DNA from 2 places in the Variovorax sp. Soil_C_33 genome. Region 2 is predicted to be linked to the other one. Evidence: riboswitches for the same ligand, from Rfam matches in the RefSeq annotation. Region 2 holds a riboswitch; the other holds the start of a gene.

Region 1 (15,820 bases), on a different contig from region 2:
CCGAGAAGAAGAGCAGCGGCCGCTCGCTCACGAACAGCTTGCAGATGGTCTTGAGGATGCGCCAGCCGTCGCGGTAGGTCGAGAGCTTGCTGTGCGAACCTTCCGGGCGCGAGCGGTAGCGCACCGGCAGCTCGGCGAAGGGCATGCGCAATTCCAGCGCATGGACCGTGAGCTCGGTCTCGATCTCGAAGCCCTCCGAGACGGCCGGAAAGGACTTGGCGTAGCGCCGCGAGAACACGCGCAGGCCTGAGAGCATGTCGGTGAGATGGCCGCCGAAGAGCCCCGCCACCGCGCCGGTCAGCAGGCGGTTGCCGAAGCGGTGCCCCGTTCGGTACGTGTGCGCGTCCTCGCCGTCGTCGACGCGCGAGCCGACCACCATGTCGAGGTTGCCGTCGACCAGCGTGTCGATCAGGCGGCGCAGCTCGCCGAGGTCGTAGGTGGCATCACCGTCGACCATCACGTAGATGTCGGCCTCGACGTCCGCGAACATGCGCCGCGCCACGTTGCCCTTGCCGCGCAGCGCCACGTGCGTCACGCGCGCGCCGGCGGCGCGGGCGACGGCCGCGGTGTCGTCGGTCGAGGCGTTGTCGAACACATGGACTTCGGCCTCGGGCAGGACCGCGCGGAACTCGTCCACCACCTGCGCGATGGCCAGTGCCTCGTTGAAGCACGGGATCACGGCAGCAATCCGCAGTGCGGTCAGTGCAGGCGGTACGGGCAGCGGGACGGGGCGCGGATCAGGGTGCTCGGTCATTCTTGTATTGCAGGATGCGATAGGCCTTGGCGCCGTCTTTCTCGTACATCAAGGCGAAATGATCGTCGAAACCAGGCTTGGTCGTGATCTGCGGCACCATCGTGTAGGGCATGACGATGGCCTCGAAGCCCAGTTTCGCGAGCTTGTGCGCCATCTCGGCCGGGGGAAGAGGAAGAAAGTCCGTGTAGCGCCACGGTCCCAGCGCGTCGCCCCAGATCGGGTTGGGCCCGTAGTAGATCGCCTCGCTCAGCGCGATCTGGTAGACGCGGCCAGTGGCGTGCTCGCGCAGGTAGTTCATGACGGCATAGCCGGGCACGTTGGCGCGCAGGAAGGCCTCCCGCGTCTCGGGCGTCGGCGACACCTTGGTGAGCGCGCGCGCGGTATGCCGGACCGACACCGCCGCGAGCGCCGCAAGAAAGACAACGACGAAGAGACTGCCCGCGCGCACCGGCCAGCCCACGCGGCCGGCCGCCGGCATCAGCCAGCGCAGCCCCGCCACGATCCAGCCGAGCAGCACCTGCCAGCCCAGCACCGCGATCAGCGCGATCAGCGGGAATGAGGCCGTCAGGTAGCGCGGATAGCGCGAGGTCAGCGCCCAGACGAGCACCGAATAGGCGCAGAAGATGATTGCCGCGTGCACGGCCGGCGAGCGCCGCCAGGCCTTGCTGAGAGGCGCGAGCACCACGGGCCAGATCAGGAGGCTGGGAAAGGCGGCATGGATGCGCACGTCGTCGATCTGGTTCTTGTAGTCGGCCAGGTTCCAGTTGCTGAAGCCGAACAGCTTGGCGCCGATGGGATTGAAGGGATCGCCCGTCATCACGGCGTTGCGCGCGTACCAGTAGATGCAGGGAAGGAGGAAGCACAGCAGCGCGACGGCCCAGACGCCCGGGCGCCGTTCGCGGCGGATCACGAACCAGGCCACCAGCGGCAGGAAGGTCAGCGCCTGGTACTTGGAGCCCGCCGCGAGGCCGAGGAAGAAGGCCGCCAGCGCCAGCCAGCGCGGGCCCTGCTCCGGCAGCGATTCGCGCCACCACCACAGGGCGGTGCAGGCCGCCAGCACGAACAGCGCGACGCCCGTGTCGATCAGGGCGTTCGAATAGTCGCCCATGCCGAGCCAGATGGCGGCGCCCGCGCAGCCCAGCACGCGGTTCAGGTGCAGCACGCCCAAGCGGTAGACCATCCACACCGACAGCCAGCCGGCCAGCGCGTTCAGGAAATGCGCCAGCACGTCGTCGCCGACCAGGAGCGCGGCGGCATAGAGCAGGTTGTAGTTGTACGGAAACCAGGGATAGCGCAGCCACTCATGGATACCGAGAGAGCCGCTTTGCGCCACCTCGCGCGCATACGGCAGGTGGTACATCAGCTCGTCGAAGGCGGCCGGCGGCGCCAGCGGCGCCAGCAGCGTCGGCAGCGCGACCAGCGCCAGCGCGACCAGGCCCGCCTTGTCGACCCATGACAGGGGCAGCCCGGGGTCGAAGGCGCGCACTTCCCGCCCCCACGCCGGGAATTGCACGCACGCCGCCGCGAAGCCGATCGCGACCAGCAGCAGCACGCTGGCGGTGTTGATCACGCCCGCGATGCCGAGCAGCTGGAACGCGCAGATGAAGACCCCGACGCCGAGCGCGGTGGCCATCGCGGTCTCGAGCCAGACGTCGTGGCGCACCGGCGAACCCATGCGCGACAGGATCGCCCGGCCGAAGCCCCAGCAGCCGGCAACAAAGATCGCCAGCGCCGCGTAATGCGCGGCAGCAAAGATCAGTTTCTGAATCATCAGAGATTGGGTGCCAGCAGCCTCTCGAGATCCGCTTCGCTTTGCTTGCGTCGCGCCGCCTGGTCCTGCAACTGGTCGTGCCCGATCTTGCCGACATTGAAATACGTCGACTCGGGATGGCTCAGGTAGAAGCCGCTGACGCTGGCGGCGGGCATCATGGCGAGGCTCTCGGTCAGGGTCATGCCGATGTCCGCGCAGTTCAGAAGGTCGAACATCGGCCGCTTCACGCTGTGGTCGGGACAGGCCGGGTAGCCGGGCGCGGGCCGGATGCCGCGGTACTTCTCGCCGATCATGTCCTCGTTGCTCAAGCCCTCGTCGGGCGCGTAGCCCCAGAGATCGGTGCGCACGCGGTGGTGCAGCGCCTCGGCGAAAGCCTCGGCCAGCCGGTCGGCCAGCGCCTTGAGCATGATGGCCGAGTAGTCGTCGAGATCGTCGACGAAGTACTTCTCCTTCTTCTCGACGCCCAGGCCGGCGGTGACGGCGAACATGCCGACATAGTCCTTCAGGCCGCTCTCGCGCGCCGCGACGAAGTCGGCCAGGCAGCGGCTCGGGCGCATGACGCCTTCGATTTCCTGCTTCTCGGTCTGCTGGCGCAGGCCCCACCAGGTGAGCGCCGCCTCGGTGCGCGACTCGTCGGTGTAGAGCACGATGTCGTCGTCGTTCTCGGTATTGGCGGGCCAGAAGCCGATCACGCCGCTGGCAGTGAGCCAGCGCCCTTCGATCAGGCGCTTGAGCATGCGCTGGCCGTCGGCATACACGCGCACGGCCTCGGTGCCGACCACCTCGTCCTTCAGGATCGCCGGGAACGCGCCCGCGAGGTCCCAGGTCTGGAAGAACGGGCCCCAGTCGATGTACTTCGCCAGCTCGGTGAGGTCGAAGTTCCGGAACACGCGCCGGCCGAGGAACTTCGGCACCGGCGGCAGGTAGTTCGCCCAGGCGATCGGCGTCTTGTTGGCGCGCGCCTTCGCGAGCGGCCACAGCGGCGTCTGCTTCTTGTTGGCGTGCTGGTGCCGCACCTTGTCGTAGTCGGCGTTGATCTCGTCGATGTAGGCGGCCGCCTGGTCGGACAGGAGCGACTGTGCCACGCTTACGCTGCGCGAGGCGTCGGGCACGTAGACCACCGGCCCTTCGTAGTGCGGCGCGATCTTCACCGCCGTGTGCACGCGGCTTGTGGTGGCGCCGCCGATCAAGAGCGGGATCTTCTTGATGCGGAAATGCTCGTCCTTCTGCATCTCGCCGGCGACGTACTGCATCTCCTCGAGGCTGGGCGTGATGAGGCCCGACAGGCCCACGATGTCCGCGCCCTCGACCTTGGCGCGCGCCAGGATCTCGTGGCACGGGACCATCACGCCCATGTTCACCACCTCGAAGTTGTTGCACTGGAGCACGACGGTCACGATGTTCTTGCCGATGTCGTGCACGTCGCCCTTGACGGTGGCGATGATGATCTTGCCCTTGGTGCGCACGTCGCGGCCCGCGGCCTCGTCCTGGCGCTTCTCTTCCTCGATGTAGGGAATGAGGTGGGCCACGGCCGATTTCATCACGCGCGCCGACTTCACCACCTGCGGCAGGAACATCTTGCCCTGGCCGAACAGGTCGCCGACGATGTTCATGCCGTCCATCAGCGGCCCCTCGATCACGTGCAGCGGCCGGCCGCCCTTGGCCAGGATCTGCTGGTAGGCCTCTTCGGTGTCTTCGACGATGAAGTCGGTGATGCCGTGCACCATCGCATGCGAGAGCCGCTGGTTCACGTGCACCGGATGCTCGGGCGTGCCGCGCCACTCGAGCTTCTTGCTCTCGTCCTTGGCACCGCTCTTGGCGGTTTCGGCCACTTCGACCAGGCGTTCGCCGGCGTCGGAGCGGCGGTTCAGCACCACGTCTTCCACGCGCTCGCGCAGCTCCGGCTCGAGGTCGTCGTAGACGCCGACCATGCCGGCGTTGACGATGCCCATGTCCATGCCGGCCTGGATCGCGTGGTAGAGGAACACGGTGTGGATCGCTTCGCGCACCGGGTCGTTGCCGCGGAAGCTGAAGCTCACGTTCGAGACGCCGCCCGACACCTTGGCGCCGGGCAGGTTCTCCTTGATCCAGCGCGTGGCGTTGATGAAGTCGACCGCGTAGTTGTTGTGCTCCTCGATGCCGGTGGCGATCGCGAAGATGTTGGGGTCGAAGATGATGTCCTCGGCCGGGAAGCCGATCTCGTCGACCAGGATGCGGTACGCGCGCTCGCAGATCTCGATCTTGCGTTCGTAGGTATCGGCCTGGCCCTGCTCGTCGAAAGCCATCACCACCGCGGCCGCGCCGTAGCGGCGCAGCAGCGTCGCGTGGTGCTTGAACTGGGCCTCGCCCTCCTTCATGCTGATCGAATTGACGATGCCCTTGCCTTGGATGCAGCGCAGGCCGGCCTCGATCACCTCCCACTTGGAGCTGTCGATCATGATCGGCACGCGCGCGATGTCGGGCTCGCTGGCGATCAGGTTCAGGAAGCGCACCATCGCGGCCTTGCTGTCGAGCATGGCCTCGTCCATGTTGATGTCGATCACCTGCGCGCCGTTCTCGACCTGCTGGCGCGCCACCGCCAGCGCTTCCTCGAACTGGCCGTTCAGGATCATGCGGGCGAAGGCCTTGGAGCCGGTGACGTTGGTGCGCTCGCCGATGTTGACGAAGAGCGTGCCCGCGCCGATCTGCACCGGCTCGAGGCCGGACAGCTTCATCGGGGGAACGAGGGCGGAAGAGGGATCGGAGGACATGGGCTCACCTGCGGAACGGGGGTCAGGCGAGCGTCGTTGCGAGCCCAAGCCTGACGCGGACTCTTCAGTGGAAGGTGCCGCGCTGCAACGCTCCTTGGGAGCCGCGGATTTTACGCCGGCTGGGCGGCCCCGGCCGCCGATGCGGGCAGGCCGAACAGCAGGTCGAAGGCCCAGTTGAAGACGAAGGTGTAGACCAGGAAGAACACCACCAGGCCCAGGTCCATCACCAGCGCCTGCCACAGGCTCACCTCCATCCACCAGGCGAAGATAGGCACCAGGAAGGCGACCAGGCCACCCTCGAAGCCGATCGCGTGGGCGACGCGGCGGCGCAGGCTGCGGCCGCGCACGGCCTGGCGCGACTCCCAGCGCTCGAACAGGGTGTTGAAAGCGAGGTTCCAGAGGATCGCGATGACCGAGGCGATGACCGCCACCACGCCCGAGTGGCCCATGCCCTGCCCCGACATCAGCGCCAGCCCGGCGCTGGCCGCGACGATGGCGAGACCTTCGTAGAGCGTGATGTAGACGACGCGGCGCTTGAGCCCTTGCATGAAATCTTCCTGTTTGGATTGGTTTGCCCCCTACTTTATGTGCGCTCCTCTGATATAAAAAGTGATCATCTTTCAGAATTATTGAAAGATCGTTGCCATGAGTTTCTCCAGCGACAACGTGCACGTGTTCCTGGCCGTGCTCGACCACGGCTCCTTTTCGGCCGCCGCGCGGGCGCTCGGCCGCGTGCCCTCGGCGGTGAGCATGGCGATCGCAAATCTCGAAGCCGAGCTGGACCTGCCGCTTTTCGACCGCAGCGGCCGCGAGCCCCAGCCGACGGCCGCGGCGCGTTCGCTGGAGCCGCAGGCGCGGCTGCTCGCGGCGCAGCTCAAGCAACTGCAGGTGCAGGCGCTGGCGCTGACCCAGGGCCTGGAGCACCGGCTCACGCTCGCGATCGCGCCCGAGCTGCTGGCCGCGCCTTGGAGCGCGCCACTGGCCGCGCTGGCGCAGGAGTACCCGCTGCTGGAAGTGGAGGTGCTGGCGGCGCCGCAGGCCGATGCGCTGGCGCTGCTGCACAGCGGCCGCGCGCAGCTGGCGCTGGTCTTCGAGCGGCCCAGCCTCGACGGCCGCGAAGGCTTTCAGGAAGTGGCCAGCGACACCATGGTGGCCGTGATGGCGCCCGACCATCCGGTGCTGGCCGCGGCCGGCGGCCGGCTGCGCGAGGAGCACTTGACGACGACGCGCCAGATCGTGGTGGCCGGGCGCGATCTCGCCACCAGCGACCCGCGCTTCGTGTTCGCGCGGCATGTCTGGCGCACCGACAACGCCTTGGCCGCGCTGAGCCTGATCACCGCCGGCCTGGGCTGGGGCTGGCTGCCGCGCAACTTCGCCCGCCCGCACGTGGCGGCCGGCGCGCTGGTGGAGATCCCGTTCGAGAACCTGTCGAACGGGCTCGACCTGTGGGTCGACGTGGTGTGGTCGCGCGAACGCCCGCTGGGGCTGGGCGCGCAGCGCTTCGTCGCGCTGATCGCGCGCAAGAAGAAGCCCTAGAGCGCTACAGGCCGCCGCTTGGCCTGCTGTCCCCCGGCGTCGTGCCGGGCGGCGCGCGGTTGATCCGGTCCAGCTGTCGTTGCCGCAGATCAGCGCCCGGCAACGCAACCGGCGGACGAGCGCCCGGCTGGCCGGAATTCATGGCCGGCGGACGCCCCGGATGCACGTCCGGCGGACGCCCCGGATGCACGTCCCGCGAACGGCCCGGATGCACGTTCGGCGGGCCGGCGTGCTCCGGCGGTCGGAAACCGCGGTCGGGGCGCGGCGGCCGGACACCGTGATCCGGCGGTGGATGCTGCCCTGGCGAAGGCCGCCAGCCCGGCTGCGGCTGCGGACGGAAGCCCGGTCCCGGATGCGCGTAGCCGGGGTCGCGCCACGGATTGGGCCGCCAGTCCGGCCGCGGAGCCGGCACCGGCCGCCAGCCGGCCACGGGCGGCGGCGGATGGTGGCCGCCCCACCAGCGCCGCTCGCCGTACCAGGGGCGGTCGCGGTAGTGGTTGCTCCAGTAGTTGCCGATCGTGAAACCGACGATCGGCACGCCGATGATGGCGCCATAGGTGGCCAAGGGCACGCGCCGGTCATCGTCGTAGGCGTAGTCGATGTTGGCGGCATAGACCCAGCCGCGCACGCCGTCGGGCAGGACCACGTCGCACCACGCATAGCCGCTGGTGCAGCCGAGCACTTCGAAAGGCTGGCCGTGGCCCAGGCGCGCCACCAGCGGGTAATCGCCCGAGGGGCCGGCACGCAGATTGACCGTGCCGCGGGCGAAAGCCTCCTGCGCCGCCGCGGCGACCGGCAGAACCAGGGCGATGGTGCCGATGCCGATCCATCGCTGGACGAGCTTGTTCATGGAATGTTCCTTTGCGCTCAGGCTACGCGCGCTCGACATGTTGTCAATCAGCCACGGCCTACCCTCAGCAACGGCCAGCCGCGCTAAAGCGTGCACCGCCCGGGTGCGTCTTTACTTCAGGCGGCTTCGGGGTAGGCCGCCGCGCGATGCAGCGCGCGGCCAGCCAGCGGTGCCACCGATCGCCCGATGGCGGCGATGTGGTCGGGCGTGGTGCCGCAGCAGCCGCCGACGATGTTGACCAGCCCGTCGGCGGCGAACTCGTGCAGGAGACGCGAGGTGACCTCGGGCGTTTCGTCGAAGCCGGTTTCGCTCATTGGGTTGGGCAGCCCGGCGTTGGGGTAGCAGCTGATGAAGGTGTCGTCGGCCACGCGCGCCAGCTCCTGGATGTAGGGCCGCATCAGCGCAGCGCCCAGCGCGCAGTTGAGGCCGATGGCCAGCGGCCGTGCATGGCGCACGCTGTGCCAGAAGGCGGTCACGGTCTGGCCGCTCAGGATGCGGCCGGAGGCATCGGTCACGGTGCCGCTGATGATGAGCGGCAGGCGCTCGCCGCTCGTCTCGAAGTACTCGTCGATCGCGAACAGCGCGGCCTTGGCGTTGAGGGTGTCGAAGATGGTTTCGACCAGCAGCACGTCGGCGCCGCCTTCGACCAGCGCCTCGACCTGCTCGTAGTAGGACGCGCGCAGCTCCTCGAAGCTCACGTTGCGCGCGCCGGGATCGTTCACGTCGGGGCTGATACTGGCGGTCTTGGGCGTCGGGCCCAGGGCGCCGGCCACGAAGCGCGGTTTGTCGGGCGTGCTGAATTTGTCGCAGGCGGCGCGCGCGATGCGGGCCGATTCGAAGTTCATCTCGCGCGCCAGCTCGGCCATCTTGTAGTCCTCCTGCGCGATGCGGGTGGCGCCGAAGGTGTTGGTCTCGATCAGGTCGGCGCCGGCGGCCAGGTAGCCCTCGTGGATGTCGCGGATCACGTCGGGGCGGGTCAGCGAGAGCAGCTCGTTGTTGCCCTTGACGTCGCGCGGGAAGTCCTTGAAACGCTCGCCGCGGTACTGCGCCTCGCTGAGCTTGAAGCGCTGGATCATCGTGCCCATCGCGCCGTCGAGGATGGCGATGCGTTCGGCCAGGATGCCGGGCAGTTGCCGGGCGCGGGTGTAGACGAGGGGCTTCATGCCCCGGATTGTAGAAAGCGCGCCATGGCCCGGCGCGCGGCCGGTTATCGCTGCTTCTTCTCGACGAAGTCGAGCACCGCTTCCAGCATGCGCCGCACCTGCGGCTGCACGCCGGCCGCGACCTCGGGCAGGTAGTCGAAGGGCAGCGTCTCCTGCATGTAGCTGGCCTGCGTCATCTCCAGCTGCACGGCATGCACGCCGGCCGCCGGGTTGCCGTACTGGCGCGTGATATGGCCGCCCTTGAAGCGCCCGTTGAGCACGCCGGTGTAGGCCGGGTTCGAGGTCGCGATGCCGAGCAGCGTGGCAGCCAGCGCCGGATCGCAGCTCGCGCCGTTGGCGGTCCCGAGGTTGAGGTCGGTCAGCCGGCCCTCGAAGAAGCGCGGCAGCACCGAGCGGATCGAATGCGCATCCCACAGCGCGATGGTGCCGTGGACGGCCTTCAGGCGGTCGAGCTCGGCCTGCAGCTGCCGGTGGTAGGGCCGCCAGACGGCATCGACGCGCGCTGCGATCTCGGCTTCGCCGGGCAGGTCGCCGGCGGCGTAGATCGGGGTCTTGTCGAAGGTGTCGACCGGGCACAGGCCCGTGGTGTCCTGGCCCGGATAGAGGTTCTGGTTGTCCGGCGGGCGGTTCAGGTCGACCACGTAGCGCGAATGCGTGGCGACTAGCACAGAGGCGCCGAGCTCGTCGGCGAAGTCGTAGAGGCGTTCGAGGTGCCAGTCGGTGTCGGGAACGCGGCGCGCCTCGTCGGTGAAGCACGCCGCCAGCGCGGCAGGCACATGCCTGCCGACATGCGGCATCGAGATCAGCAAGGGGCGCGTGCCCTGGCGGAAACGGAAAGCGGGCTCGGTGGTTTCGAAGGTCATGGTGTCCTGAGCAGTTGGGAGCGCGCGGCGACGAAGGCCGCGGCGGCTTCGGAATGAAGAGGATGGCGCCCGGCCGCGACGCGCGGCCGGCCCGCGACCCATACCGTGTCGACGGCGCTGGTGCGATGGCTGGCGAACACATGGGCCGAGAGCATCTCGGCGGCGGGCAGGCCGGCCAGCGACGGATGCTGAGCGTCGAGCGCCATGAAGTCGGCCTGCTGGCCGGGCGCCATGCCGGAGACTGCGCGGCCCGATGCCTGCGCCCCGCCCTGCACGGCCGCCAGCGTCATCGCGCTTGCCACCGAAAGCTGCGCTGCATCGGCGCCGACATTGCGCTGGCGGGTGGCCAGCCGCTGGCCGTATTCGAGCATCATCAATTCCTCGGCCGCGTTGACGCAGGCATGACTGTCGGAACCCACGCCCCAGCGGCCGCCGGCCGCGCGCCAGGCGCCGAAATCGAAGATGCCGTCGCCCAGGTTGGCCTCGGTGGTCGGGCACAGGCCCGCGACCGCGCCGCTCGCGGCCGCGCGCCGGTATTCGTCCGCATCCATGTGCGTGGCATGCACCAGGCACCAGCGCGCGTCGACCTCGGCATGGTCCAGCAGCCAGGCGACCGGGCGCTGGCCGCTCCAGGCCAGGCAGGCATCCACCTCGGCGGTCTGCTCGGCGATGTGGATGTGGACGGGCGCGGTGGCATCGATCGCGTCCAGGCCTGCCAGCGCCTCGCGCAGGCCCTCGGGCGGCACCGCGCGCAGCGAGTGCGGCGCCAGGCCGAGCCGCGCGCCCTGCGCCTCGCACAGCGGGCGCAGGCGCTCGAGCAGGCGCAGCATCGAATCGGTCGCACGGATGAAGCGGCGCTGGCCTTCGTTCGGCGGCAGGCCGCCGAAGCCGCTGGCCTGGTAGAGCACCGGCAGCAGCGTGAGGCCGATGCCCGCGCGCGCGGCGGCGCGCAGCAGCGCGAGTGCCAGCTCGGCATCGTCGGCATAGGGCCGGCCGTCGACGTCGTGGTGCAGGTAGTGGAATTCGCAGACCGAGGTGAAGCCGGCCTCGAGCATCTCGATGTAGAGCCAAGTCGCGATGGCTTCCACCTGCGCGGGCGAGATCTGTGCGGCGAAGCGGTACATCAGCGTGCGCCAGCTCCAAAAGCTGTCTTGCGCCGCGCCGCGGAATTCGGTGAGCCCGCCGAAGGCGCGCTGGAAGGCGTGCGAGTGCAGGTTGGGCATGCCGGAGATCAGGGGGCCCGCGGACACGGGCACGTCCCGCGGCGCCACGGCATCGGGCTGCACCTGCGTGAGCCGGCCCGCATCGTCCCAACTCAGCAGCACGTTGCGGCGCCAGCCGGCGGGCAGCAGCGCGTCCTTGGCGAAAAGAGTCTTCTTGCTCATCGGGCTTTTTCTATGCAATGCGTCCCTGCCGCACGATGCGCCTGGCGGCGCGCCGGCCGAACCAGTAAGCCAGTTCCGCCACGTCGCGGGCGTCCCACAGCACGAAGTTGGCCGGCGCGCCGACGGCGATCGCACCGTGCGTTTCCTGCAGGCCCAGCGCGCGCGCGGCATGCACCGTCACGCCGGCCAGCGCCTCGGGCACGGTGAGGCGGAACAGCGTGCAGGCCATGTTCATCATCAGGAGCAGGCTCAGCGCCGGCGAGGTGCCGGGGTTGTGGTCGGTGGAAACGGCCATGGGCACGCCCGCCGCGCGCAGCGCCTCGATCGGCGGCAGGTGGGTGTCGCGCAGCGTGTAGTAGGCGCCGGGCAGCAGCACGGCGACCGTGCCGGCATCGCGCATCGCAGCGATGCCTTCGGCCGAGAGATGCTCGACGTGGTCGCACGAGAGCGCGCCGTAGCGCGCCGCGAGCGCCGCGCCGCCCATGTCGGAGAGCTGCTCGGCGTGCAGCTTGACCGGCAGGCCGAGCGCCTGCGCGGCCTGGAACACGCGCTCGGTCTCGGCGAGCGAGAAGGCGATGCGCTCGCAGAACACGTCGACGGCATCGACCAGCCCTTCGGCCGCGAGCGCCGGCATCATCTGGTTGCAGACGAGCTCGATGTAGTCGCCGCTGCGCCCCGCGTATTCGGGCGGCAGCGCATGGGCGCCGAGGAAGGTGGTGCGCACGGTGACGCCATAGTCCTCGCCCAGCCGCCGCGCCACGCGCAGTTGCTTGCGTTCGTGCTCGAGCGAGAGGCCGTAGCCGGACTTGATCTCGATCGCGCACACGCCGTCGGCCAAGAGCTGCTCGAGCCGCGGCGCGGCCTGGGCATAGAGCATGTCTTCGTCGGCCTCGCGCGTGGCGCGCACCGACGACACGATGCCGCCGCCGGCCTTCGCCACGTCCTCGTAGCTGGCGCCCGCGAGCCGCATCGCGAACTCGTTGGCGCGCTGGCCGCCATAGACCAGATGCGTGTGGCAATCGACCAGGCCGGGCGTGACGAGTGCGCCGGCGCCCTCGTGCCGCGGCAATCCTGCGCACTCCGCCGGCAACGAGGCCGCGGCGCCGATCCATCGGATCATGCCCTGCTCGACCACGACGGCAGCCTGCGTGCCCTCGGGCAAGTCTGCATAGCGCAAGGCGCCGGGCGCAAGAAACAGGTCGGTCCACAACCCGTCGGCGGACGCAAGGGAGGCAGCGGGCGATGTCATTCTCAGGTCTCCGGGTTGTCCGTGCGGCCGTGGCATGGATCGAAGCGAACGGCCAGGAGCCGCGCATCGGCGCCGTCGGGCCTGGCATGCCACGCATGCGGCGCATCGGCCCACCACAGGCCTTCGCCCTCGGCGCAATCGATGGTCGACACGCCGTCGAGCTCCCACTGTCCGCGCAGCGCGAGCAGCATGCCGTGGGTCGCGCTGTCCAGCAGCGCCGCGCTTTCCAGCACCTGGAGCTTCGCATGCCAGCGCCCGCGGCGCACCATCGCGTTGAAGTCGCTCGACGCACCGCCCAGCAGCGAGCAGGCCAGCGGCACATCGCCGCTGAAGGCAAAGGGGCGGTGCAGGGTCGCAAGGCGGTGGTCGATCGCACCATCGGCCGAGCGCAGCTGCACGCCGTCGCCGGCCAGCAGCATGATCGTGCGGTCGACGCCCGGGAACACCGAGAACGGACCGCTCGCGGCAATGGTGGCGATGGACAGGCGCCACTCGAAACGCCCCAGCCCCGCGCCGGGCGGCCAGCAGGCGATCTCGCGCGTGCTGCCGCCGCCGTTCTTCCACGGCGTGACGGGCAAGGCGGCGGTGTCGAAGGCGTGCAGGCTCATTGCGTCGCGCTCACTCGGGCTTGATGTTCTTCTTCTTGATCACGTCGGCCCAGCGCGCGGTTTCGGTCTGGATCGTCGCAACGATGTCCTGCGGCTTGCCGCTGCCGGGCTCGAGGCCGAGCACGCCGAACTTCTCCTTCATCTCGGGCTTGGCCAGCACGCGCGCGCTTTCGGCGTTGAGGCGATCGACGACGGCCTTGGGCGTCGCAGCCGGCGCCATCAACGCGTACCACGACACCGCCTCGAAGCCGGGCAGGCCCTGCTCGGCGATGGTCGGCAGCTCGGGCATCGCGGCCGAGCGCTTGAGGCTGGCGACGCCGAGCGCGCGCAGCTTGCCGGACTTGACGTGCGGCAGCACGGCCGACATCGAACCGAACATCATCGTCACCTGCCCGCCCACCACGTCGTTCAGCGCCGGCCCGATGCCCTTGTAGGGGACGTGGATCAGCTGCACATCGGCATCGAGCGCCATCAGCTCGCCGGCCAGATGGGCCTGGCTGCCGGCGCCTGGCGATGCGAAGCTCAAGCTGCCGGGCTTCTGCTTCGCGAGCGCCAGCAGCTCCTTCACCGACTTCGCCGGCACGGCGGCATTCACGACCAGCACGTTCTCCACCGTCGCGAGCATCGCGACCGGCTGCAGCTCCGAGGCCTTGTACGGCAGCGAAGGAAAGAGGCTCGGATTCACCGCGATGTTGCCGACCGGCACGATGCCCAGCACGTAGCCGTCGGGCGCGGCCTTGGCGATCAGGTCGACGCCGATGTTGCCGGCGGCGCCGACCTTGTTCTCGACCACGAAGGGCTGGCCCATGATCTCGGTGAGCTCCTGTCCGAGCACGCGGGCCACCACGTCGGCCGGACCGCCCGGCGCGAAGGGCACGATCAGGTGGACCGGCTTGGCGGGATAACTCTGAGCTTGCGCGCCCAACGGCATGGCGAGCAGCAGCGGCAAGAGGAGGGCGAGACGGCGCTTGATCATCATCAGAGTTCCTCGAAGGGTGGAATGTCACGTTGGGCGATCGCCGCGAGGACTTCGTAGTCTGCGGGATCGGGCACGGCGAAGCCTGCAAGCAGCAAGCGTTCCGTGACGGCTGCAAGCTCGGGTGTCTTGGCTGCGGCTTGCAAAGCATCGCGCAGGCGCGCGAGCTCGTCGGGCGAGAGCGCCGCCGTCGCGACCAGCGGCGGGATCGGCATCGCCTCGGTGCTGGCGACGATGCGCACCTGTTGCGCCAGCGCCGGTTCATTGCGGCGCAGCAGGTCGTGGTAGTAGCTGTCGAGCGGTCCGACGTCGATGCGGCCCGCGGCCAGGGCTTCGATGACGCCGCGCGCGTGGATGAGATTTCCCACGGCGCGGGCGTAGAGCCGAGGGCCGTGCGTGGCGCGGTACGGCGCGAGATGGTTGCGAAACGCGACGCCGCCCGACATCGAGTCGGCCAGCGTGTAGCCCGCCACGGCGCCGAAGGTGTCCTCGAGCCGTTCGTACTTCGAATCGGCGCGCACCACGATGTCGGTGAAGTAGATCGGCCGGCCCGCGTAGCGCGCCGGCGACGGGATCGCCGCCGCGATCAACGTGGGCCGCGGCGCGCGCTGCGAGAACGGCAGGCCGCACATCATCGCGAGGCCCAGGTCGTCGCGCGCCCACAGTGCGGAGAGCGGGGCCGGGGCGTCGTAGTCGATCACCTCCCAATCAAGCCCGGCGTGCGCGAGCACCCACGCCAGCAGCGCTTTCCAGTCGGCACGCGCCGAGGCGGTGGCCGAGTACATGCGCGCGTTGGCGACCGGCGTCATCGATCTCAGCGAAAGCGCAGCTGCTGCCCGAGGCCCATGGTCTTCGCCTTCGCGAGCATGGCCGCGCCGAGCGCGATGTCCGACAGCGACAGGCCGCGGTGCCAGAAGAGATTGGTCTCGTCCTCGCTCTCGCGACCGGATTTGAGGCCGGCCACGATCTGGCCGAGCTCGGCATGCAGCGTCTTCTCGGACAGCTTGCCGCTGTCCACGTGCGCGCGCAGCGCGCCGAAGGGGCCGGCCTTGGCCTGGCCCCAGTCGTCCATCACCATCTTGTCCATGATGTCGGTCAGCGAGAGCTCGACCGCGCTCATGGTGCCGTAGGGAATCACGCAGGCGCCCTTCTTGATCCACTCGGTCTTAAGCATCGGCGCGGGCTTCTCGAGGCGCGAGGCCTCGACCACGATGTCGGCGCCGCGCACGCAGGACTCCCAGTCTTCGGTGACGGTGATCTTCATGCCGAGGTCCCGTTCCAGGCGGGCCGCGAAGGCATCGCGGCTCTCGGGCCGGCGCGAATGCACGCGGATCTCGTCGAAGTGGAAGATCGAATGCAGGAGGCGCACGTTCCAGTACGAGGTGCCGCGCGCGCCGATGTGGCCGAGGATCTTCGAATCCTTGCGCGCCAGGTGCTTGGCGCCGATGGCGGTGATCGCGCCGGTGCGCATGTCGGTGATGTCGGAGGCATCGATGATGGCCACCGGCACGCCGGTCTTCGGGTCGAAGAGGTTGAGCAGCGCGAGCTCCGAGGGCAGGCCCTTCTCGTAGTTGCGATAGAAGTCGCCCACCACCTTCACGCCCGCCACGCCGAGCGGCCGGATGTAGCCGCGCAGCACGTTGAAGTGGCCCGGGTAGTCCTTCTCGGGCACGAGGTGCATGCGCGGCTCGATGGTGGTCTGGCCGCGGCCCTGGGCCAGCAAGCCCTCTTCCACCGCGGCGACGATCTCGGCGTCGGTCATCGCCAGCGCCTGGACGTCGAGATGGTTCAGGTAGTGCAGGTAGATCTCGGACATGCTTTCGTCCTCACTTGACCATCGGCAGCTTCAACGCGTGCTTCTTCGCCGTGGCGACGGCCTGTTCGTAGCCCGCATCGGCGTGGCGCATCACGCCGG
Region 2 (15,820 bases):
CGGCGCCTGGGACGCGATCCGCGAGATCTTCGCGACCGCGGCGCTCTCGCGCCAGCGCGGCTACACCGCATCGAAGTTCAGCTTCAACAGCGGCGACGGGCGTTGCCCGACCTGCGGCGGCTCGGGCTTCGAGCACGTGGAGATGCAGTTCCTCTCGGACGTCTACCTGCGCTGCCCCGACTGCGACGGCAAGCGCTACCGGCCGGAGATCCTCGAGGTGACGATCGAGCGCGCCGAGCGCAGCTTCAACGTCGCCGACGTGCTCGATCTCACCGTGGCCGAGGCCGCCGCAATCTTCGCGAACGACCGCGAGGTGTTGCGCGTGCTGCAGCCGATCGCCGACGTCGGCCTGGACTACGTCAAGCTCGGCCAGCCGGTGCCCACGCTCAGCGGCGGCGAAGCCCAGCGCCTCAAGCTGGCGGGCTTCCTCGCCGAGGCGGCCAAGAACGGCAGCGCGAGCAAGCAGCCGCTGGCACGCAAGGGCACGCTGTTCCTGTTCGACGAGCCGACCACCGGCCTGCACTTCGACGACATCGCGCGCCTGATGCGCGCGCTGCGCAAGCTGCTCGATGCGGGGCATTCGCTGGTCGTCATCGAGCACAACCTCGACGTCATCCGCGCCAGCGACTGGCTGATCGACCTCGGCCCCGAAGGCGGCGAGGGCGGCGGACAGGTGGTGGCGGTCGGCACGCCGGAGCAGGTGCGCGAGAACCGCGCCTCGCTCACCGGCGCCGCGCTGCTCGACTACGACCTCGCCGTCGGCCCCGGCGCCTACAAGGTGGCGGAACGCGCGGCGCGCTCGTATGCGGCGCGCGTGCAGCCGGTCGTGGGACGCGATGCGATCCAGATCGTCAACGCGCGCGAGCACAACCTCAAGAACCTCTCGGTCGATATCCCGCGCGGCAAGTTCAGCGTGGTCACGGGCGTGAGCGGCTCGGGCAAGTCCACGCTGGCCTTCGACATCCTGTTCAACGAAGGGCAGCGGCGCTATCTCGAATCGCTCAACGCCTATGCGCGCAGCATCGTGCAGCCGGCCGGGCGACCGGAGGTCGATGCGGTCTACGGCATTCCGCCGACGGTCGCGATCGAGCAGCGGCTCTCGCGCGGCGGCCGCAAGAGCACCGTCGGCACCACCACCGAGGTCTGGCACTTCCTGCGCCTGCTCTACGTCAAGCTCGGCATCCAGCATTGCGTCCATGACGGCGCCGCGGTGCAGCCGCAGACGCCCGACAGCATCGCGGCGCAGCTGCTCAAGAACTTCAAGGGCCAGCACGTCGGCCTGCTGGCGCCGCTGGTGAGCAACCGCAAGGGCGTCTATACCGAGCTGGCCGACTGGGCGCGCCCGCGCGGCTACACCCACCTGCGGGTGGACGGCGAATTCCTGCCCACCACCGGCTTTCCGCGCATCGACCGCTTCAAGGAGCACAGCATCGAGCTGCCGGTGGCCAGCCTCGACGTGCTGCCTTCGGAAGAGACCGCGCTGCGCCAGGCCCTGGCCAAGGCGCTCGAGCACGGCAAGGGCGTGGTGCACGTGCTGAGCGAACTGACCGGGCTGCGCGGCGCCATGATGGCCAACGCGCCGACCGGCGGCATCGGCCGCACGCATGTGTTCTCCACGCTGCGCGCCTGCCCGGTCTGCAGCACCAGCTACGCGGAGCTCGATCCGCGCCTCTTCTCCTACAACAGCAAGCACGGCTGGTGCCCCGACTGCGTGGGCACCGGCGTCAAGCTCACCAGGGAACAGCGCAAGGTGTTCGACGACTCGGTGATGGCCGACGACCAGAAGGGGCGCGAGCAGACCTTCGCCGAGCCCGAGGCGGAGGACGTGGGCGATGTCGTTTGCCCGACCTGCGAGGGGTCGCGGCTCAATGCGACGGCGCGGGCGGTCTTGTTTGGGGGCGGGCTTGCCCCTCACCCCAACCCTCTCGCCGGCGGGGAGAGGGAGCCGAAGCCCGCATGGCTCCCTCTCCCGCTGGCGGGAGAGGGTTGGGGTGAGGGCGGCATCGGCATCACGCAGCTGGCGCGCATGAGCGTGACCGACATCCGCATCTGGTTCGAGCATCTGGCGCTCAGCGGCCGCGAAGCCGAGATCGCGCGCGATCTGGTGCCGGAGATCAAGAGCCGCCTCGAGTTCCTCGAAGAGGTGGGCCTCGGCTACCTCACGCTCGACCGCGGCGCGCCGACGCTTTCGGGCGGCGAGGCGCAGCGCATCCGCCTCGCGGCGCAGCTCGGCAGCAACCTGCAGGGCGTGTGCTATGTGCTCGACGAGCCCACCATCGGGCTGCACGCGCGCGACAACCAGATCCTGCTCGACGCGCTGCACAAGCTGGGCGACAAGGGCAACACCCTGGTGGTGGTCGAGCACGACGAGGACACCATCCGCCGCGCCGACCACATCATCGACATCGGCCCCAGCGCCGGCAAGCGCGGCGGCCGGCTGGTCGCCGAGGGCTCGGTGGCCGACCTCGAGCGCGCGGGCGATTCGCAGACCGGCCGCTATCTGCGCGACGCGATCAGGCATCCCCTGCAGCCGCGCCGTCCGGTGCCGGCGCCCGAGCCCGGCGCGCCCGACTGGCTCACGGTGCGCGGCGCCGACCTGCACAACCTGCAGGAGGTCACGGTCTCGCTGCCGCTGCACCGGCTGGTCGCGGTGACGGGCGTCAGCGGCTCGGGCAAGTCGACGCTGGCGCGCGACGTGCTGCTGGCCAACGTGTATGCGGTCGTGGTCCAGCGCATGACCAAGGCCGGCCGCGACGCCGACGCCGCGGGCAAGCGCCCCGCCTGGGCGGGCTGCAAGGGTGTCGAGGGCTACGAGACCATCGACCGCGTGCTGGAGGTCGACCAGACCCCGATCGGCAAGACGCCGCGCAGCTGCCCGGCCACCTACATCGGCTTCTGGGACACCATCCGCAAGCTGTTCGCCGACACGCTCGAAGCCAAGGCGCGCGGCTACGGGCCGGCGCGCTTCAGCTTCAACACCGGCGAGGGCCGCTGCCCCGGCTGCGAGGGCGCCGGCGTGCGCACCATCGAGATGAGCTTCCTGCCCGACGTCAAGGTGGCTTGCGAGGTCTGCCACGGCGCGCGCTTCAATCCCGAGACGCTGGCCGTCAGCTGGCGCGGCAAGAGCATCGGCGACGTGCTGCAGATGGAGGTCGATGAGGCGGTCGAATTCTTTGCCACCATGCCCAACATCAGCCATCCGCTGCAACTGCTCAAGGACGTGGGGCTGGGCTATCTCACGCTGGGCCAGCCTTCGCCGACGCTTTCCGGCGGCGAAGCCCAGCGCATCAAGCTCGTGACCGAGCTCAGCAAGGTGCGCGACGACGTCACTCGCCGCGGCAACAAGGCGCCGCACACGCTCTATGTGCTCGACGAGCCGACCGTCGGCCTGCACATGGCCGACGTCGAGAAGCTGATCCATGTGCTGCACCGGCTGGTAAACGGCGGCCACAGCGTGGTGGTGATCGAGCACGACCTCGACGTGATCGCCGAGGCCGACTGGCTGATCGACCTCGGCCCCGAAGGCGGCAACGGCGGCGGGCGCGTGGTCGCGGCGGCGCCGCCCGAGGAGGTGGTGAAGCTGCGCACGCACACCGGCGTGGCGCTGGCGCCGGTGCTGGCGCGCGGGGCCGGCAGGCATGAAGTGCTGCAGCTGCCCGTGCCGGCGCCGGCCCTGCCGGTCCGGGCGCGCAAGGAGGCCTGATGCTCACCGTCTACAACGACCAGCACGTGCTGCACCACGGCAAGGTGGAGATGTTCCGCGGCGAGCTGGTGCCCTGCTTCGAGGTGCCGGCGCGCGCCGACTACGTGCTGCGGGAACTGAAGGAGCGCGGGCTCGGCCCGATCGAAGGCCCCGCCGAGTTCGACGAGGCGGCCATCGCGCGCGTCCATGCGCCGCGCTATCTCGACTTCCTCGCCTGCGCCTGGGACGAATGGGTCGCGCTCGATCCGGCCAATGCGGCCCGCGATGCGCTGCCCTCGTACTGGCCGATCCGTACCTTCCGCTCCGACGTGCTGCCGGCGAGCTTCCCGGCGCGCCTGGGCTTGTTCTCGTACGACTCGGGCTCGCCGCTCACCGCCGGCACCTGGACGGCGGCGCGGGCCGGTGCCGGCTGTGCGCTCTCCGCCGCGGCGCATGTGCTGCGCGGCGAGCGCGCCGCCTTCGCGCTCACGCGTCCGCCGGGCCACCACGCGGGCGCCGATTTCTTCGGCGGCTACTGCTTCCTCAACAACGCGGCGATCGCGGCCCAGGCGCTGCGCGACGCCGGCGTCGAACGGGTCGCGGTGCTGGACATCGACTACCACCACGGCAACGGCACGCAGGCCATCTTCTACGAGCGCGCCGACGTGCAGTTCAGCAGCATCCACGGCGACCCGCACACCGAGTACCCCTACTACCTAGGCTATGCCGACGAAGAGGGCGCCGGCGCAGGGCAGGGTTTCAACCGCAATCTGCCGCTTGCGCGCGGCACCGGCTTCGCGCGCTGGCGCGAAGCGTTGCAGAGCGCGCTGCGCGGCATCGCGGATTTCCGAGCGGGCGCGCTGGTGGTATCGCTCGGGCTCGACACCTTCGAGGGCGATCCGATCGCCGGCTTCAAGCTCGCCACGCCCAACTACCTGCGCATCGGCGAAGACCTGGCGGGCGCCGGCCTGCCGACGGTGTTCGTCTTCGAGGGCGGCTATGCGGTCGCCGAGGTCGGCACCAACGCGGTCAATGTGCTCGACGGCTTCATGCAGCGCGCCGGCTGAGCGGCGGCGCTGACGCCTGCGCGACGCGCCCCGGGGTGAAACCCGATTGCCCTCGCGGCGAGTGCGCTGCCAAATGGCGGCCCCTGCAATCCGGAGCCCTCCTCATGTTTCGTCGTTCCCTCTTGTGCCTTGCCCTGCTCGGCTTCGCGACCACAGCCGCCCATGCGCAGGCCTTCCCGAGCCGGCCCATCAAGCTGGTGATCGCCTTTCCCGCGGGCGGCCCGACCGACATCACGATGCGGCAGCTGGCCGAGAACGCCTCGAAGATCATCGGCCAGCAGGTCGTGGTCGAGAACAAGCCCGGCGCCGGCGGAACGCTGCCCGCGCAGGCGCTGCAGACCGCGCCTGCCGACGGCTACACCATCGCCCAGATCCCGCTCGGCGTGTTCCGGCTGCCCTACACGACCAAGATCAACTGGGATCCGGTCAAGGACATCAGCTACGTGATCAACGTCACCGGCTACGCCTTCGGCATCGTCGTGCCGGCCGACAGTCCGCTCAAGACATGGAAGGACTTCGTCGCCTATGCCAAGGCCAATCCCGGCAAGCTGACCTATGGCTCGACCGGCAACCTGACCAGCCCCCACCTCACCACCGAGCTGATCGCGCAGAAGGCCGGCATCGAGCTGCAGCACGTGCCCTACAAGGGCAGCGCCGACCTGATGCTCGCCGTGCTCAGCGGCCAGCTGATGGCTGCGGCCGACAGCACTGGCTTCGCGCCGCAGGTCGAGGCAGGCAAGCTGCGCGTGCTCAACACCTGGGGCGAGAAGCGGCTGGCCAAGTTCCCCGATGCGCCGACGCTGAAGGAGCTGGGCCTGGACATCGTGCAGAACTCGCCCTTCGGCATCGGCGCGCCCAAGGGCACGCCGCCCGAGGTGGTGAAGAAGCTGCACGATGCCTTCAAGCAGGCGATGGAAGAGCCCAGCTATGTGGCCTCGCTGGGCCGCTACGACATGCTGCCGATCTACATGAGCTCGACCGACTACACGAAGTTCGCGCAGACCACCTTCACGCGCGAGAAGGCGCTGATCGAGAAACTGGGGCTCGCCAAGCCGCAGTGAGCGCCCCGTGACCGAATCGCTGCACGTCGTCTGCCCGCATTGCCACACGACCAACCGTGTGCGCAGCGCGCAGCTGGCCAGCGCGCCCGACTGCGGCAGCTGCCACAAGCCCTTGTTCGTCGGCCATTCGACGGCGCTGGATGACGCTTCCTTCGAGCGCCACGTGGGCCGCAATCAGATCCCGGTGCTGGTCGACTTCTGGGCACCGTGGTGCGGCCCCTGCATCCAGATGGCGCCCGCCTTCGAACAGGCGGCGACCCAGCTCGAACCTCGGTTCCGCCTGGCCAAGGTCGACACCGAGGCCTTGCCGGCGCTGGGCGCGCGCTTCGGCATCCGCAGCATTCCGACCTTGGCGCTGTTCAGCGGCGGACGCGAGATCGCGCGCCAGGCCGGCGCGATGGGCACGGCCGACATCATCCGGTGGACGGAGGCGCAACTGCAGCGCTGATGCAACAATCCGGGCTTCCTTTGGAGGGGAAGCCAGATGCCTGAAGATGCGCGTCCGAATCGCCGGACACGGATTCGCGCGGCCTTGACCGCTCTCGCGCTGTTCGCAGGCAGCGCGGCGGCGCAGACCGCGCAAGCCGCCGAGCAAGGCGAACTCGCCAACCATCCGTGGGTCGTGCCGCCGCCCAACTGGTCGCCCGAGGCCTACTTCACCAACCTCAGGGATGGCGCCAAGCTCGAGTCGCCCTTCGTCGCGCGCTTCGGCCTCTCGATGCGCGGCATCGTGCCGGCCGGCAAGACCGCCGGCCAGGCTGGGCATCACCACTTGCTGATCAACCAGCCGCTGCCGCTCGATTTCAAGAAGCCGCTGCCCTTCACCGACCAGTACATCCATTTCGGCAAGGGCCAGATGGAGACCGTGGTCGACCTGCCGCCTGGCACGTACTCGCTGCGCCTGGTGCTGGCCGACCAGGGGCACATTCCGTACTTCGTCTATAGCAAGCCGCTGAAGCTCACGGTCAGCAAGCAGAACAAGGGCGTGGCGCCGGCCAGCGTTCTGGGCGAACCGCGCATCGAGATCCTGAGCCCGGCCGATCGCAGCACGGTGCAGCTGCCGTTGCGCGTGCAGCTGCATGCGAGCGGCTACAACGTGTCGCATGCCGCGCCGAAGCTGCCGGACACGGGCCACTTCCGCCTGACGCTGGAGCGACCGGGGCAGAAGGCCGAAGTCATCGAGCTCGACCGCGGGCAGACCGAGCTCTGGCTGAATCCGCCCAAGGGCAGCTACAGCGCGCGGCTCGAACTGCTCAACAACGCCGACGGGAAGGCGATGGCGCGCCTCAAGCCGGTCGCTTTCAGCGTGCCTTGAGCACGGCCGCCGCCACTTGCGCGAAGCCGGCGCCGCGTTCGCCGGCGCTGATGTAGCGCGGCAGCGTCGTCAGCCTCGATTCGAAGCGGCGGATGTTGGCCACGCCCACGCTGTGCGGGAAGCGCTCGAACATCAGCACGTCGTTGGTCGAGTCGCCCACGTAGACCCAGCGATCGAGCTCGGCCCCAAGGTCGCGGCCGAAGAGCTCGCGCACGATCCAGCAGGCGCTGACCCACTTGTTGTGGTCGCCGAACCAGCCGTTGATGTGGATCGAACTCACGGTCGCGTTCATGCCTTCGGCACGCATGATCTGCACCGCCTGCGCGATCTGCGCTTCGTCCAGATGGGCGAACTCGCTGTGGTCGATCGCGATGTCGGTTTCGCGACCCGGCGAGTCGGTGGCGCGCCGTGCACCCGGCACTTCGCGCTCGACACGCGCGAGGGCCTGCTGCATGCGCGCGAGGTGGACGGCGCGCGTCGCGGTGTCCTGGCGATAGCGCTTCTCGACTTGGCCCACAGGCGAAGCCACGAGCGCGACCGCGCCGTTCTCGGCAACCATTGCATCGACCGGCCAGACCGGCGCGAAGGGCTCGCACCAGCCCACCGAACGGCCGGTGATCGCGACCACCGCGAGGCCGGCGGCCTTCAGCGCCTCCAGCGCTTGAAGCGCATCGGGCGTGATCGCGCCCTCCGTGGTCAGCGTGTCGTCGATGTCGGTGAGGACGCCTGCGATCCGCCGGCGATCTTCGGTGGGCCATGCGCTCAGTGGGAGCATCAGCCGGCCGTTTGAAGTGCCAGCCCCGCATGCTCGCGCAGCGGATGGAAATGGATCTTCGGAAAACGCTCCTGCGCCAGCCGCACGTCGTAGGGCGAGGTGCAGAGGTAGGCCAGCGTGTCGGCCGCGTCGCGTGCCATGCGGGCCGGGTAGGCGTCGGTGAAGGCGCGCAGCTCGGCCGGCGTGTCGGCCGTGATCCAGCGCGCGCCGGTGTACTGGCAGCCTTCGAGCCGCACGTCGGCGTCGTACTCGGTCTTCAGCCGGTGCTGCACCACCTCGAACTGCAACTGTCCGACGGCACCCAGCAGCATCGGACCGCCGACCTCGGGCCGGAACACCTGGATCGCGCCTTCCTCGCCGAGCTGGGCCAGGCCCTGCTGCAGCTGCTTGGTGCGCAGCGGGTTCTTGAGGATCACGGTCATGAAGAGCTCGGGCGCGAAGAAGGGCAGGCCGGTGAACTGCAGCGAGGCGCCGTCGGTGATGGTGTCGCCCAGCTGCACGCCGCCGTGGGTGGTGAAGCCGACGATGTCGCCCGCATACGCCTCTTCCACCGCCTCGCGGCGCTGGCTCATGAAGGTGACCACGCTGGTCGGCCGCAGCTCCTTCGCGGTGCGCTGCACCTTGAGCTTCATGCCCGGCGTGTACTTGCCCGAAGCCATGCGCACGAAGGCGATGCGGTCGCGGTGGTTGGCGTCCATGTTGGCCTGCACCTTGAACACCACGCCGGCGAAGTCCTTGTCCTCGGGCTGGATCTCGCGCACCACCGGCTGGCGGTTGACCAGCGTGGTGCTGGTGCGGGGCTGCGGCGGCGGCGCGAGATCGACCAGCGCATCGAGCACCTCCATCACGCCGAAGTTGTTGACGCCGGAGCCGAAGAACACCGGCGTCTGCTTGCCGGCGAGGAAGGCCTCGCGGTCCCAGGTGGGCGAGGCGCCGGTGGCGAGCTCCATGCTCTCCATGGCGGTGTCGAACTCGTGGCCGAAGCGCTTCTGCAGCGCTTCGCGCTCGGCCAGCGGCATGGCCTCGAAGTCCTGCGGCAGGCGCTCGCTGCCCGACTCGAACACCGTCATCGCCTGCGTGCGCAGGTTCACGATGCCGCCGAAGCTCTTGCCCTGGCCCACGGGCCAGGTCATCGGCACGCAAGGCATGCCGAGCTCGCGCTCGATCTCGTCGAGCAGTTCCAGCGGCTCGCGCACCTCGCGGTCCATCTTGTTGACGAAGGTGATGATCGGCGTGTCGCGCTGGCGGCAGACCTCGATCAACCGGCGCGTCTGCGCTTCGACGCCGTTGGCCGCGTCGATCACCATCAGGGCCGAATCGACCGCGGTCAGCACGCGGTAGGTGTCTTCGGAGAAGTCCTTGTGGCCGGGCGTGTCGAGCAGGTTGATCACGTGCTCGCGGTAGACCATCTGCATCACCGAGCTGGCCACCGAGATGCCGCGCTGCTTCTCGATCTCCATCCAGTCGGAGGTGGCGTGGCGCGAGGCCTTGCGCGCCTTCACCGAGCCGGCGATCTGGATCGCGCCGGAGAACAGGAGCAGCTTCTCGGTCAGCGTGGTCTTGCCGGCGTCGGGGTGGGAGATGATCGCGAAGGTGCGACGGCGGCGGGTTTGGGAGGCGAAAGACATGGGGGGTGAACGCGGGGCGCGCTCACGGGCGCGGGCGGCTGGGCAAAGGGCGCGATTTTACTCGGCACACAGCTTTGCGCCCGCCAGCAAAAAGGCCGCCGCACAAGGGTGCGCGGCGGCCCTGGAGGACAGCTCGGACTCAGTCGACCAGGTCGATGTGAATCTGACCCTTGCTCAGGTTGTCGCGAGCGCCGACCACCGCAAAGATCTTGCCGCTCCCGATGGCGAAATAGTTGCTCCCTCCATACGTCATGCCGTAGAGCCCGGTCAGGACGGGCGAGGGGGCCAAGGTGCTCGTATGGACCAGCGTCAACCCGTCCGGCGTCGACTCCGTATGCGTGTAGTCATTGCCGTTGACGAGCTCGACGATGCCCCATTGCCCGGTATTGCTGCCGCCGCGTGCGGTGAACGCAGCCGGGAGCGCAAGACTGGGCAGGCCGATACGGAACTGGGATGGCCTGCTGGGGTCGCCGGCAAGACCGGCCGCCAAGTAGACGCTGGTGCCCCCTATCTGGGCGAGCACGAAAGCCCCGGTATTGGCGGCGTTCGCGTCGTCCACGAAGGTCCATCGGCCAGGCTCGTTCGAGTCTGCCGAAATGGTGTAGGTGCGAAGCGAAGCAGCCGGGCAGTTGGCGATCGCGTACAACGTGAAGTCCGAGCACCGCTTGAGCTTGGTTCCGGTGCTGGCGATCTGCATCGCCCCAATGTCGGATTGACCGACACCCTGCACGAATTCGATGCCGAGCCGGTTGAAGTTCCCATCGAGCTGCGCCTGGTCCAGCACGAACGCGCGCGCCGCGACAAAGCTCTGAACGGTGTAGGCGGTCGAGCCGCCAAAGGGCGGCGGGGTCAGTGGGAAGGTGCCCACCACGCCATCGGTGGTGACGCGAAAGCGTGCCATATTTGTCACCGCGGCTGTGCGCGTGTTGGCAAAGACGTAGGTCCCCGCTTCAGTCGCGTCTGGACTGAAACTGCCGGAGGCGTCCGAGTCGCCCGAGGTGCTGCTGCCGAGCGTGTAGGTGCTCGAGTCGAAATCCAGGCTGAGCTTCGCGCGCGAGCCGTTGGTTGCGTAGACCCTGTAGCTGCCGTTGCGCGGATCACCGGCGGGCAGGGTGAAGGTCAGCGTCTTGTTGAGCACGGCATCGGCACCGGCAGATGCCTTCAAGGTCAGCGTGCTGGCAGCGGCAGCGGATTTGACCAGCCCGGCACGCCACTGTGTGGTGGAACTGCTGGCGCCGCGAAGCTGCACGTTGTCGCCGCTGCTGGTCCAAGTGCTTTCTGCGCTCGCCGCGACTTCCACGACATCGCCCGCCCGTATGACATGGCTGTCTGTGCCTGACGGCGAAACGCCGTTGATGCGAACCGTCAAGACAAGCGGTTTTACCTGCTCCGGAGTAGCGACAAAGCTGCTGCCTCCCCCACCGCCACCGCCACCGCCGCAGCCACTTGCCGCAAGAACCACCGCGACCGCCGCTGCGGTTGCTCTCAGACGCAAACCCCTCATCTCATCTCCTCAATGTTGGAAAAGGCGCGCCCATGGCACGCCCCTTGGTTGTCGTTACGTCACAACAGATGCGTAACGAACGGAAACGTAACATAAGCGGAGGGTGTGTGCGCGTGGCCTATCTGCTCCTCCATTTGGGGGAGAAACCCGAAAGCTGCCCCACGAGTCCCCGGATCAAGAAGGTGTTTCGTCTCGCTCATGGAACGGGGTGCCTGTTCGACCTGGTGCTCTGGCTGGCACGCGCCGACCCGAGCAGGGTTGCGTAGAATCTGCCCTTCCGAGGAGCGTTGCAGCGCCGCCAGGCGTGAGGCTCGGACCCCATCGCAACCACGCTCACCCGCTGTTCTCGCGGTGAGTCTCATCCCCCGAAGGCAGCGGCATCATTCAAACTTGTTTTGGAGTCCACATGAGCGCCGTTCTCAAGCCCACCGCCGACCAGGCCATCGCCGATATCTCCCTTGCCGCCTGGGGCCGCAAGGAAATCCGCATCGCGGAAACCGAAATGCCCGGCCTGATGGCCATCCGCGAAGAGTTCGCCAAGAGCCAGCCCCTGAAGGGCGCACGCATCACTGGCTCGCTGCACATGACGATCCAGACCGCGGTGCTGATCGAAACCCTGCAGGCGCTGGGCGCCACCGTGCGCTGGGCCTCGTGCAACATCTTCTCTACCCAAGACCACGCGGCGGCCGCCATCGCAGCCACCAACACGCCGGTGTTCGCGATCAAGGGCGAGTCGCTGGAAGACTACTGGGACTACACGCACCGCATCTTCGACTTCGGCCCCAAAAGCTCGGCCGGCGAAGGCCCGAACATGATCCTGGACGACGGCGGCGACGCCACGCTCTTGATGCACCTGGGCCAACGTGCCGAGAAGGACCAGAGCGTGCTGGCCAATCCGACCAGCGACGAAGAGCGCATCCTCTACGCGGCGATCAAGGCCAAGCTGGCCGTCGACGCCACCTGGTACACGCGCAAGTCGGCCGAGATCATCGGCGTGACCGAAGAGACCACCACCGGCGTGCACCGCCTGAACGAGATGAGCGCCAAGGGCACGCTGCTGTTCCGCGCCATCAACGTCAACGATTCGGTGACCAAGAGCAAGTTCGACAACCTCTACGGCTGCCGCGAGTCGCTGGTGGACGGCATCAAGCGCGCCACCGACGTGATGATCGCCGGCAAGGTCGCCTGCGTGGCCGGCTACGGCGACGTGGGCAAGGGCTCGGCCCAGGCCCTGCGCGCGCTCAGCGCCCAGGTCTGGGTGACCGAGATCGACCCGATCAACGCGCTGCAGGCTGCGATGGAAGGCTACAAGGTCGTCACCATGGAGTACGCCGCCGACAAGGCCGACATCTTCGTGACCACCACCGGCAACAAGGACGTGATCCGCCACGAGCACATGGCCGCCATGAAGGACCAGGCGATCGTCTGCAACATCGGGCACTTCGACAACGAGATCGCCGTCGCCTCGCTCGAGAAGTACGAGTGGGAAGAGATCAAGCCGCAGGTCGACCACATCACCTTCCCGGACGGCAAGAAGATCATCCTGCTGGCCAAGGGCCGTCTGGTGAATCTGGGCTGCGGCACCGGCCACCCCAGCTTCGTGATGTCCTCCTCCTTCGCCAACCAGACCATCGCCCAGATCGAGCTCTTCACCAAGCCCGACGCCTACCAGGCCGGCAAGGTCTACGTGCTGCCCAAGCATCTCGACGAGAAGGTCGCGCGCCTGCACCTGAAGAAGGTCGGCGCGATGCTGACCGAGCTCACCGACGAGCAGGCCGCCTACATCGGCGTGAACAAGAACGGCCCCTACAAGCCGGACACCTACCGCTATTGAGCTGAGCGCGTGCGCGCCGATCAGTTGCTCGTCGAACGCGGCCTCGCCGCCTCGCGCTCGCAGGCCGTGCGGCTGATCGCGGGCGGCCTGCGCTGGCGCGACGGCACGACCTGGCGCTTGGTCGGCAAGAACCGCGACGAGGTGCCGGAGACGGCCGAGCTCGAGCTCGTGGATGCGGCCGAGGCGCGCTACGTCTCGCGCGGCGGGCTCAAGCTCGAAGGCGCGCTCGCCGCGACCGGCATCGATGTGCAGGGCAAGCGCTGCCTCGATGTCGGCCAGTCGACCGGCGGTTTCACCGACTGCCTGCTGCAGCGCGGTGCCGCGCATGTGGTGGGCGTGGACGTGGGCCATGGCCAGCTGCATGCGCGGATACGCGGCGACGCGCGCGTGACGGCGGTCGAAGGCGTCAATGCGCGCACGCTCGACGCGTCCGCCTGGGCCGATGCCTCGCCCGCAGACACGCATTTCGATCTGATCGTCGGCGACTTGTCGTTCATCTCGCTCACGCTGGTACTGCCCGCGCTGATACCGTTGCTTGCACCGGCCGCTGAACTTCTGATGCTCGTCAAGCCTCAATTCGAGCTACAGCCGGGACAGGTCGGCAAGGGCGGCATCGTGCGCGATGCCACTCTCTTCGCGGTGGTCGAACAGCGTTTGCGCACAGCGTGCGCGGAGCTCGGCCTGCGCGTTGCGGCGTGGTTCGACAGCCCGATAGCGGGCGGCGACGGCAACCGCGAATTCTTCATCCATGCCGTTCGTGCGAACGGCGAACCAGGAGCCGGGCGTGCGCCTTCCGCTGAGCTTTGAATTCTTTCCACCGAAGACGCCTGAAGGCGCGGCCAAGCTGCGCACCGTGCGCCAGCAGCTCTACGTGCGGCAGCCCGAGTTCTGCTCGGTGACCTACGGCGCCGGCGGCTCCACGCACGAGGGCACCTTCGGCACGGTGCGCGAGATCCTGAGCGAGGGCGTCGATGCCGCCTGCCATTTCTCCTGCATCGGCGCCACGCGCAGCACGGTGCGCGCGCAGCTGGCGGAGCTCAAGGCCATGGGCGTCAAGCGCCTGGTCGCGCTGCGCGGCGACCTGCCGAGCGGCTACGGCATGGGCGGCGAGTTCCACTATGCGAGCGATCTCGTCGCCTTCATCCGCGAAGAGACCGGCCGCGATTTCCACATCGAGGTCGCCTGCTATCCCGAAGTGCATCCGCAGGCGCGCTCGCCCGAAGCGGACCTGCAGGCCTTCGCGGCGAAGATGCATGCGGGCGCCGATTCGGCGATCACGCAGTACTTCTTCAGCCCCGAGGCCTACTTCCGCTTCGTCGACGAGGCGCGCAAGCTGGGGCTCGCGGCGCCGATCGTGCCGGGCATCATGCCGATCACGAGCTCGACCCAGCTGATGCGCTTCTCGGATGCCTGCGGCGCCGAGATTCCGCGCTGGATCCGGCTGCGGCTGCAGGGCTTCGGCGACGACACGGCCTCGATCAAGGCCTTCGGCCTCGACGTGGTGACCGAGCTCTGCGCGCGCCTCGCCAGCGGCGGCGCGCCGGCGATCCACTTCTACACGATGAACCAGTCGGTGGCGTCGCTTGCGTTGCTGGAGCGGCTGGGTTGGGACGAATGAGTTCGTGCCGCCTCGGCGGCTGGCTTGCGCTCGTCGTCGCGGCCGTCTGGCTGGCGGGTTGCACCACGCAACCTTCGTCTCCGCCGGGCGAGGGCGCGCAAGGATTGCGGCCGCTGGCGCGACAGCCCGCACTGCCGCCTGGCGCACCGCCGCGTTCCCAGGTGCCGTCGGCGCGCTATGAGCTCGCGGGGCCGGGTGCCGACGAATTGCCGGACGACGGCGCGCCGGGCGACGAAGGTCCTCGAGAAATCTATGAGCGCGGCGGCGCTTCCTGGTATGGCATCCAGTTCCACCAGCGCAAGACCGCGAACGGCGAGCGCTTCGACATGACCGCCATGACGGCCGCGCACAAGACGCTGCCCTTCAATACGCGCGTCTGCGTGCGCAGCCTGGTGAACGGGCGCGAAGTGCTGGTCCGCATCAACGACCGCGGGCCCTACGCGTCGGGCCGCATCATCGATTTGAGCCGTTCGGCGGCCGAGGCGATCGGCATGCTGGGGATGGGCATCAAGCAGGTTGCGTTGTCGATCATGGACAAGAACGGCGCGCGCTGTGCCGGCACGGCGGTCGAGACGAATGGGGCGGATGCGGCGCCGGCTGTCACCCCGGCGCCTGCCAGGAAGCCCGCGGGCAGGAAGAGCCGCGAAGTGCCGCCGCGCCTGCGGCGCTGAAGCGCACCGCGGCGGCCGGCTCAGCCGCCGCTCTCGAGCGAGGAGGCCGCGTGGCGATCCTGGCCGAGGCGCTGCGCCATCTGCGGCAACGCGGGCTCGAGCAGCGCCTTCAGCGTGTAGGGCGGATTGATCAGGAACATGCCGCTCGCAGGCAGGCCCGGCCGGTGCGTGGCGCCCGAGGCATCGGTCACGATCTTGCTCGACTTCACCGTCAGCGTCGCGTGCAGCCAGGACTTGCCGGCCTTGGTGGCCAAGGTCTTGAGCCGGCGCGGCAGGTCGTGCGCCTCGGGCCGCGGAATGATCGGGTACCACACGGCATAGGTGCCGGTCGCGAAGCGCTTGAGCGCCGCGCTCACGAAATCGAGCACGCGCGCATAGTCGCTCTTGATCTCGTAGCTCGGATCGCACAGCACCAGCGCACGGCGCGAGGGCGGCGGCAGGAACTTGGTCGCGCTGCCGAAGCCGTCCTCGCGCAGCACGGCGATCTGCCGCCCGGCCTCCAGCTGCGCGATGTTGGCATCGAGGGTGCGCGCATCAGTCGGGTGCAGCTCGAAGAGCTTGAGCTTGTCGTGCTCGCGCAGCAGGTGGTGCGTGATGAAGGGCGAACCGGGGTAGATGCGGGCGCTGCCCTTGGGATTGAAGTCGCGCACCACGTCGAGGTAGCG

The links. Region 2 has a riboswitch for S-adenosylhomocysteine ahead of ahcY (adenosylhomocysteinase). Riboswitches for the same ligand answer to the same signal wherever they lie in the genome.
Region 1: it holds a riboswitch for S-adenosylhomocysteine, as region 2 does, so the genes downstream of both, metH (methionine synthase) here and ahcY (adenosylhomocysteinase) in region 2, are expected to answer to the same signal.

The regions. Positions count from the first base shown of each region.
Region 1 covers NZ_JBDGJK010000011.1:124,516-140,335, forward strand. The annotation lists gene AC3A6B_RS18215 (glycosyltransferase family 2 protein) at 1-754, opposite strand, end outside; gene AC3A6B_RS18220 (ArnT family glycosyltransferase) at 738-2,525, opposite strand; gene metH (methionine synthase) at 2,525-5,275, opposite strand; S-adenosyl-L-homocysteine riboswitch at 5,297-5,375, opposite strand; gene AC3A6B_RS18230 (PACE efflux transporter) at 5,386-5,823, opposite strand; gene AC3A6B_RS18235 (LysR family transcriptional regulator) at 5,921-6,811, shown strand; gene AC3A6B_RS18240 (SH3 domain-containing protein) at 6,816-7,661, opposite strand; gene AC3A6B_RS18245 (homocysteine S-methyltransferase family protein) at 7,778-8,824, opposite strand; gene hutG (N-formylglutamate deformylase) at 8,869-9,687, opposite strand; gene AC3A6B_RS18255 (formimidoylglutamate deiminase) at 9,684-11,072, opposite strand; gene hutI (imidazolonepropionase) at 11,083-12,321, opposite strand; gene AC3A6B_RS18265 (HutD/Ves family protein) at 12,324-12,929, opposite strand; gene AC3A6B_RS18270 (Bug family tripartite tricarboxylate transporter substrate binding protein) at 12,940-13,908, opposite strand; gene AC3A6B_RS18275 (phosphate/phosphite/phosphonate ABC transporter substrate-binding protein) at 13,908-14,714, opposite strand; gene AC3A6B_RS18280 (ornithine cyclodeaminase family protein) at 14,720-15,721, opposite strand; gene hutU (urocanate hydratase) at 15,732-15,820, opposite strand, start outside.
Region 2 covers NZ_JBDGJK010000014.1:87,072-102,891, reverse strand. The annotation lists gene uvrA (excinuclease ABC subunit UvrA) at 1-3,703, shown strand, start outside; gene AC3A6B_RS21190 (histone deacetylase family protein) at 3,703-4,749, shown strand; gene AC3A6B_RS21185 (Bug family tripartite tricarboxylate transporter substrate binding protein) at 4,854-5,810, shown strand; gene trxC (thioredoxin TrxC) at 5,818-6,258, shown strand; gene AC3A6B_RS21175 (DUF4399 domain-containing protein) at 6,343-7,125, shown strand; gene AC3A6B_RS21170 (HAD-IIB family hydrolase) at 7,112-7,900, opposite strand; gene AC3A6B_RS21165 (peptide chain release factor 3) at 7,900-9,528, opposite strand; gene AC3A6B_RS21160 (hypothetical protein) at 9,668-10,897, opposite strand; S-adenosyl-L-homocysteine riboswitch at 11,306-11,374, shown strand; gene ahcY (adenosylhomocysteinase) at 11,439-12,866, shown strand; gene AC3A6B_RS21150 (TlyA family RNA methyltransferase) at 12,876-13,673, shown strand; gene metF (methylenetetrahydrofolate reductase [NAD(P)H]) at 13,651-14,484, shown strand; gene AC3A6B_RS21140 (septal ring lytic transglycosylase RlpA family protein) at 14,481-15,155, shown strand; gene AC3A6B_RS21135 (23S rRNA (adenine(2030)-N(6))-methyltransferase RlmJ) at 15,176-15,820, opposite strand, start outside.